One region of the Nocardia violaceofusca NBRC 14427 genome, then DNA from elsewhere that is predicted to be linked to it. Evidence: riboswitches for the same ligand, from Rfam matches in the RefSeq annotation. Region 1 holds a riboswitch; the other holds the start of a gene.
What was found. A riboswitch is a leader RNA that binds a small molecule or an ion and turns the genes downstream of it on or off. The one in region 1 is predicted to bind cobalamin.
Positions count from the first base shown of each region.

Region 2: it holds a riboswitch for cobalamin, as region 1 does, so the genes downstream of both, AC5592_RS13075 (CbtB domain-containing protein) here and AC5592_RS15620 (CbtB-domain containing protein) in region 1, are expected to answer to the same signal.

Region 1 is NZ_CAWMPM010000016.1:122,922-127,107, forward strand. Features, by position in the region: gene AC5592_RS15610 (zf-HC2 domain-containing protein) at 1-508, shown strand, start outside; gene AC5592_RS15615 (low affinity iron permease family protein) at 782-1,213, opposite strand; cobalamin riboswitch at 2,241-2,387, shown strand; gene AC5592_RS15620 (CbtB-domain containing protein) at 2,529-2,624, shown strand; gene AC5592_RS15625 (DUF8020 domain-containing protein) at 2,903-3,601, shown strand; gene AC5592_RS15630 (amidase) at 3,718-4,186, opposite strand, start outside.
Region 2 is NZ_CAWMPM010000013.1:253,992-258,177, forward strand. Features, by position in the region: gene AC5592_RS13060 (DUF488 domain-containing protein) at 1-182, shown strand, start outside; gene AC5592_RS13065 (histidine phosphatase family protein) at 213-770, opposite strand; gene AC5592_RS13070 (CbtA family protein) at 767-1,621, opposite strand; gene AC5592_RS13075 (CbtB domain-containing protein) at 1,643-1,858, opposite strand; cobalamin riboswitch at 1,895-2,035, opposite strand; gene ligD (non-homologous end-joining DNA ligase) at 2,150-3,094, shown strand; gene AC5592_RS13085 (NAD-dependent epimerase/dehydratase family protein) at 3,313-4,186, opposite strand, start outside.

The DNA.
Region 1 (4,186 bases):
CACCGTGTACTCGCTGCTCCGAGTCGCTCTGGGCGTGGTCGCCGTCGTCCAGACCGCTCTCGCCCTGACCCAACTGTTCGGCGTGGACACCGGGATGGGCCACGAGGCAATGCCTTTCATGATGGGCCACATGAGCCACGAGAGCGCCGCGTGGAATCTCGCCGTCGGCATCGGCCTGCTGTGGGCAACACTGCACACGCGAACGGCCGCCGCGCAGCTGCCGATGCTCACGGTGTTCGTCGGCGCGCTGGCCGCGGCGTCGGTCTTCGACGTCGTCCGAGGCGATGTCGACGCCACCCGGTTGCTGACCCACGTCCCGGTCGTTGTCGGCGTCGCACTGCTGTATCTGGTGCGGCGCACCGACGACGGCAACGACGAACCGAAACGACGCGCGACCGATCCGGGCCGACACGACACGCATGCCGACTTCGAAGCCGAGGCAGCCGGGACACTCCTGCGGCGCGAGTTCGGACAACAGCGCCCCACCGGGCGCCACAATGTGGCCTGACTCCGCTCGGCCCGCCTACGCCCAGGCAATGGGGCGGGCGATGGACGAGGCAGGCTGGGACAACGCACCCAACGGGCCCGGCCGAGGTGGTCAGGAGGAGACGAGGGCGTCGGACAGAATCCGCACCTGCCGGGCATGTGGACCCTTGATATCGACGATTACTTCGAACTCCACGCGATCCCCTTCGACGAGCACACTGTCGTGTGCGGCGACATCGTCGGATCCGATATAGAGATCGATACTCCCCGTTTCAGGCGTAGCTCCGATGGTGGCCTATTCGGAGGCGGAGACGTGGTGTTCGAGACCGACGGCGGCGGTGAGCTCGGCGCGGTGGCGGCACAGACGCGGATGCTCGTCGCCGAGCTCGCCCATCAGATCCGCCAGCGCGTCGGCGACCGCGTTGAGCTTGTGCTGCACCGCGGCGTTCGCGCGGGCCTGGGTATTCTGCAGCAGCGCGACCAAGATGAACGTGATGATCGTGGTCACCGTGTTGATCAGCAACTGCCAGCTGTCCAGACTGGGCAGCACCACGAAACTGGGCAACCACACCGCCACCAGCAGCACGCAGAACGCGAAAAACGTTGCCCGCGAGGCGACCCCGCACGCCGCGGTGGCGAACCGGTCGAACGCCGACAGGCCCCCTTTCAGCTGCGAGGGCCTCTTCGCTGTCGGCGCCTGCACCCGCAGTGCGCGCCCGTCGTCGATTGTCACCGTCGATCTCCTTCATCAGCGCGAGATGCACCATCGATGAGCCACGGAGCATCACACCGAAGGCTCACCGACACGACCTCTTCACTGCCGCGCCCAGACGTCGCCGCGTCGGTAGAAGTGGGCCCCGCCGGCACCCCGCGCCGCCCCGCATTCCAAAACATCAATGACGCCGACGTTCCACAAGATCGGAAACCGAAATGGATCGGACAATCAGGCGAGTTATTCCGGAGTAATCACTTCCAACTGTCTCGATATTGCCGCAGACAACGGCCGCCAAGGGCATCTCGCGACGTTCGAATCACATTCCGACGCATACCCGTGATCGAAAACGGCAAACAACCTTCCCTAGCAGACGGCCGGTGCAAGCATCCCAGCGAGCCGCCCGGAAACCGCCTCACCACCGTGTTCGCGGCCGAATCAGTCCCGCGGGCCCGCACCGCGCGGTGACGTACGCCGTCGACCGAGGGACGCCTTCGGCCGCGACCGACAAATCACGTTTCGATTGCCATAGCGTTGGCGGCGACCTTCAAAATCCTGCCCCCACCGGATCGCCTCGCTGAATTCCGCCCGCTACCCACCACCGATGCGGCGACTTCGAAGTCGCGCGAGCCTTGAACGCAGAGCCGTTCCCGCAGTCGACGACGAATCGGCGGCACGCTTCTTCGCCTACGACACAGGCTTGGAGTACGAATACTCCGGCCCACTAGGCTATTTCGCGCCGATGCCGGGTGAATAATGCACTGACACTGGGCTTCTCGTCTACCGACAACCGCCCCGGACATCACCTGGCCTTCGACGTCGCCCCGGCGACCTTCGGCCAGTCCGTTTCCGCCTCCGAGCCGCCGGCGTCTCGTGCGGGAACGACCCCGTCCAACGACTGCCATTCCGACCTTGTCGACGCAGCACAGGAGAGGCAGGCCAGGCAGGTCAGCTTCACTCCAGCGAACCAGCCCACCAGGTATCATCCGCTCACTGCGATGTCCCTTTTATCCCATTTCGCCGAGCGCTCGGAATTGCGTGGATTGACCGCGGCATTCGACTTTTCGTATGGTTGTCGACGCGACGATTCGAGGAACCTGGTGAAAACCCAGGACGGTCGCGCCACTGTGAGCATCTCCGGGTTCGGGAAGATGACGAGTCAGACCCTCGAATCGGCGGTTGTACCAGTGTTCGGGGACGCGAAAATCCCCGTTAGGTGAGGAGTTCGCATGGCCACGTCGTATGCGCCGAGGTCCGGTTTGCACACCGATTCCTTGTCCATTCTCACGACGGCGTCGTGGCTGCGCCACCGGCGTACTCCCTCGTGAGTGTGGATCGAGCCGCTGCGTCGTTCTTCGGCACCGATATGCCCGTGCACGAATCCGTCCACGCCGCACGCCATTTCCTGGGCTTCGCCTGCCACTGAGCACGAAGAACTCTCGTGTCTGCCGTAGGCGGGTCGCCGGCGTTCGCCTTCGCCCGGATCGCGTCCGAACCATGACCGGTCGCCTCATTCATGACGTGAGCGGCCGCGACGACGTGTAGAGGTAACTTCCGAGGCACAGAATTCGTGCCGCCCTCGTCGGCACGAGTGGCCGCATCCGCATGACCTCGCGCGGATCGGTCGATAACGAAAGTAATTGCACTGCGGTAGTTTCCGCAGTCTCATCGCGCGAGCACGTCACTCGCGAAGAAGGACGATCGATGAAAACCAGGACCACACTCGCGTTCGGAGCAGCGGTCACGATCACCACGCTGACCATTGCCGGCGGCGTTGCGCACGCCGATGTTCCGGCCGGAACACCGCAACCGAGTACGACGGTCGCCACCGACGTCGGCCCCGGGATCCACTACACCGCCGACGTGGTCGACCACTCGGTCGTCTTGCGCACCGACGCCGGGCGGCTCAACGTGCGCGGCAACCAGTTCGAAATCCTCGACGACAACGGCAATCTCGTCGCCGGCCTGCCGCTCACCTACAAACTCGACCAGAAGGACTGGCCCATCGCCGCCCAGGTCGACGGTCGCACCGCAGTGCTGACTCCCAGCCGCAACCCCGCCGACGCCGTCGCGTCGACGACCCCCGACCTCACCCCGGTGGACGCGCAGAGCGACTTCAACGACGCGATCGGCGTCGCCGCCAACCAGATCGGCCTCGCGACCGGCGTCGGAGTCCTGGTCGGCACCGCCGCGGGACTGGGCATCGGATGTGTCGCAGGCGCCCTGGTCGGCGCCGCGTTGATGCCGCCCATCTTCTTCGCCGGAGCACCCGGCGGATGCCTGGCCGGCGCTGCGGCAGGCGCCGCCTTGGGTGCTGCGGCCGGAACCGTCATCCTGGGTGGGCCGGTCGCGATCGCCAGCGCGATCCAGTTCTTCAACACCATCAACAAGCCCCAGAACTGAGGCCGTCGACGCTCGCAGGCCATCGGCACCCAGCCTGCGAGCGTTCAGGCCGCCATGAGCAGCCCTCTCGAACGCGCCGCGAAGGACGGGTCGCAGTCCCCGCCACAGACGGGAGGTCAGAGGTTGGGGCGGCGGCCGGCCCAGGGCTGGGCCTGCTCGAGCTGCGCGGCCAGCCGGATGAGCTGCCCCTCCGCCCCGAGGCGGCCGACGAATTGGACGCCGATCGGCAGCCCGTCGGGAGTCCAGTGCAGTGGCACACTCATGGCGGGACGGCCGGTGATGTTCGCCAATTGGGTGTAGGGAACCCAGCTCAGGTTGTCGTTGATGAACTGGTCGACGATCGGTGTCCAGCGCAGCAGCCCGGCGACGCGGGCGGTCAGCAGCAATCGCTGTGCCGTGCGCAGCGTCGGCGCGAGGTCGAATGCCCCGATCCGAGGCGGCGGGGTGGCTGTGGTCGGGGTGAGCAGCAGGTCGTAGGACTCGTGAAATTCCGCCAGCCGTCGCACGTACTGGTGTCGCCGCGCGACGGCGCGAGTCAACTCGACAGGCTTGGTCGCGCGTCCCAGCGCGGCCATCAGCCGGGTA
Region 2 (4,186 bases), on a different contig from region 1:
ACGAATTCGGTCGCCGCTACCGGGAGGAACTGCACGATCCGGAACGCGCCGCCGACCTGGATCATCTTCGCGAACTCGCCGGGCGCGGCATGCTCACTCTGCTGTCGGCCACCAAGCGGATCGACATCAGCGAGGCAGCGGTGCTCGCCGATCTGGTCGAGAAGAAGTCGGCGCCCCATTGAGGCGGACCCGCATGGCCGGGCCGCACGATCTCACAGCGGATTCGCGGTGTGCCGCACGGTCCAGGCCGGGCCGCGGCTGTGCAGTGTGGTGGCGCTGAGCGGCGGAATGTCGATGCGCCAGAACGATTCCGGTGGCGCGGCGAGGGCGAGCAGGACGCTCGCGCGGACGACGGCGGGATGGGTGATCGCGACGATGCGGCGTCGGTCCGCGACCACCGTGCCGAGCCAGTCGCGTACCCGGTCGAGCAGGTCGATGAGCGCTTCACCGCCGTGGCCGCGGTAGGCGGGATTCGTCATCCAGGCCATGAGGTCGGCCGGGGCCAGGGTGTCCATCGGCCTGCCCGCCCAGTCGCCGCAGTCGAGGTCGCGCAGGGCGGGCTCGGTGGTTGCGCGCAGGGACAGCAGGGTGGCGGTCGCGGTCGCCCGCAGTTCCGGAGCCGCCACTACCCGGTCGGCCCGCGGCACCGCCGGGGAGGCGGTGCCGCGGTGCGGCTCGTCGAGCGGTTCGTCGACCGGGAAACGGGCCGACCGCATCGCCGCGGTCATGCCGTGGCTGATCAGCGTGAGCCGGGTGACGGTCGTGCTCATACCGCCGCTGCCGGCGCGGCCGCGGCGGAGTCGTCCGCGCGCCGGAACAGCCGCGGCGCCAGCGTCGCGAAACCCACACCGATGACCGACCACAGAATGACCTGTGCGGCAAGGGAATAGAAGCGGAAGTAGTACAGATCGTCGGCGGGGAAGCCCGGATAAACGATCCGGCCGCTCGAATCGGTCAGCGGCCGCGGCGTTTCGGTGGCCGCGTCGCCCAGGGCCCGGTTGGCGGCCAGATGCCCGAGTGAGGGCAGCAGCGCCGCGATCGCGGTCACCACCACGACGAAGGCCAGGCCCGCGGCGATGGTCGCCGTCCAATTGCCCAGGCGCGCTTGCAGCGTGCGGCCCAGCCATACGGCGCCCACCGCGCAGGCCGCGGCGATCGCCACCATCAGCAGGTACAGGCCGGTGCGTTGCCCGATCGTGTCGGGGTTGCCGATCGAGGGCGGATTGGCCGGATACTTGAAGAACGGCACGGCGTACAGCACGGCGAACATGCCGCCCGCCACGCACAGCGCGAGATTGCGCGGGCTCAACGAGCCGACGCGGCCCACGAACAGGCAGTACACGACCGCGAACAGCGCACCCATCGCGGCGCCGAACACGATCATGCCGAAGCCGACGCCGATACTCGCCTGCACCGACCGGGTGAACAGTTCGCCCGCTTCCATGCCGGCCATCGTGTGACCGGCGGCCTGTTCCAGTGTCGTATGCGCCTCGTCGCGTCCGCCCTCGTAGGCGATGGCGCGATCGATGATCGGTTCGGCGAGGATCCGGGCGAACACGAAGGCAAGCAGCCCGCCGATGGCGCCGACCAGTACGCCGCGGGCGATGATTCGTTTTTCCATTGTGGGGGCTCGATCCTGCGGTCAGTGGCAGGGGTAGCCGAGGAAATGCCGTGCGTCGTGGACGAATTCGTGCACGTGCATATCGTCGCCGAAGATCGAGACCGCGCCCTGATCGAAACCGATGAAATAGAGGGCGAGCAGCGCCAGGACGGTGGTGCCGCCCAGCCACAGGGCCGTCGTGGGAATGGAGAGTCGCATCGACTCCAGGCCGGACCGGGGAACGTAGGACGTCGCCATGTGACTCTCCTCCGGGGATTGCGCGTCCCCGCTCGATGGTGGTTACCACGCGATCCGAGTGTCTGACTCGCTTTCCGCCCGGCGGAAGGCTCACAGTGGCGCGACCGTCCCGGATTTTCGCCGGGTTCCTCGAATCGTCGCTCGCACAACCATACGAAATCGCGGTCCGGCCGGTCAATCGGGCGGTTGCGAGATCGGGTCGTGACCGAAATGTCAGCGTCGTCATCGCTGTAAGAGGAGGATTCCAGGGTAGTAACCGAAAAATAGCCATCGATCGAAGGGTGGGCTCTCATGAGCGGATTGCCGCGGTATGCGGCGATGCTGGCGACGGCCGGCGCTCTGCCCGCCGACAGCGCGGCGTGGGCGTACGAGGTGAAATTCGACGGTATCCGCGCCATCGGTTACGTGGATCGGGACCTGCGGCTGATCTCGCGCAACGGCAACGACGTGACCGCTGCCTGGCCGGAACTCGCCGACCTCGCCCCGGCGGCGCCGCCGATCGTCGTCGACGGTGAAATCGTCGCCTTCGCCGCGGACGGGCGTACCTCCTTCGCCGCACTGCAACCGCGCATGCACCAGCGCAATCCGGCCATGATCCGCGCACTGACCCGCTCGGTTCCCGCCACCTACCTCATCTTCGATCTGCTGCACATCGGCGACCGGCCGCTGATCGATCTGCCCTACGAGCAACGCCGCCGATTGCTGGAACAACTCGGCCTGCGCGGCCCGAACTGGCGCATCCCACCCCGGCTGACCGGCACCGGTGCCGACGTCCTCGCCGAATCGGCGCGGCTGGGACTCGAGGGCATCGTGTGCAAGCGGCTGGACAGCCCGTATCTGCCCGGCCGGCGCAGTCCGCTGTGGACGAAGGTCAAGAACGTCAACGATCAGGAGATCGTCATCGTCGGGTGGCGGCCCGGCGCGGGCCGGCGCGCGGGACGCATCGGCTCACTGCTCATGGGCGTGCACGACGAGGCCGGGGAATTGGTCTACATCGGCAATGTGGGCACCGGCTTCACCCAGGCCATGCTCGATGATCTCCAAGCCAAGCTGCGGCCGCTGCGGCGGCAGACCCCCACGGTCACGGCGCCGGTGAAGGACGCGATCTGGGTGGAACCGGAACTGGTGGGCGAGGTGTCGTTCACAGAGCGGACCGGGGACGGGCGCTTGCGTCACCCGTCCTGGCGCGGGTTGCGGCCGGACAAGACGCCGGACGAGGTCAACGCTCCCGGGTAGCACGACGCCGACGACGATCCGGCGTGGTTCGATCTCTCGTCGTCCGGATTACATGGGCATCATCGGGAACATCATGTTCCACATGTTGCGCAGCATCCCCATCATCTGCATGCACATCGTCGCTCACCTCCTGCCCTGCCCGCGGTGTGAAACCCCCACAGATCTCACGCGGTGGGGAAACGCGTGGTTCAGCATGCGGCAGGGGCGACCGGGGACACTCACAGGTCCGCGCCCCAGCGGTCGACCGGGTCGCTGCCACCGACACCGGAGGCGAACTCCCGCACCCGCAGACGCCCACCGGCGTCGGACGCCAACGGCGGTGTGGCACCGCCGGATCCGTGACTCATACCGGTCAGGACCTCGCGCAGGGCGGAGACGGCGTCGACGCGTGGTGCCCAGCCGAGATCGCGCCTGGCGCGGGTGGTGTCCATGATCGGCAGGCGCATCATCGCGTCGAACAGTTCGGGCGGGGCGGGGACCAGGCGCAGGCGCCAGCCGACGGCCAACGCGGCGCGCACGGCCCCGGGCGGTACGGAAACCGTCGGCGCATCGAACAATGCGCCGAGTTTCGCGCGATCGATCACCGGGTCGGCGGCCAGGTTGAACGCGCCGTGCACGCTCGGGTCGACGACGGCGAGACTGTAGGCGCTGCCGATGTCGTCGGCGTGCACCGCCTGCAGCCGCAGACCCGCCGGCACGGGCAGCACCGGGATCAGGGGAGGGCGCAGCACACTGCCGGGCACCAGCGGGCCCGCGAACAGGCGGCGCTGCTGGCTGGCGGAGGCCTCCTGGAAGGTGAAGGCGGGGCGCATCCGCACCACCCGCCGGTCCGGATGTTCGTTCTCGAACAGGTCGAGCAATCGCTCGACATAGGCCTTCTCACGCATGTACCCGGCCGGCGGCCAGCCTTCCGTGGACCAGTCCTCGCCGACCGGATCATCATGGTGCACAGGGGAATACGCGCCGACCGACGACGCGTACACCAGCGACGGAACGCCGGCCTGCGCGACCGCGCGCAAGACCCGTTCGGTTCCCTGGACGTTCGCACGCCAGGTTTCGAGCGGGCGATGCGTCGGCTGAAACACCCACGCG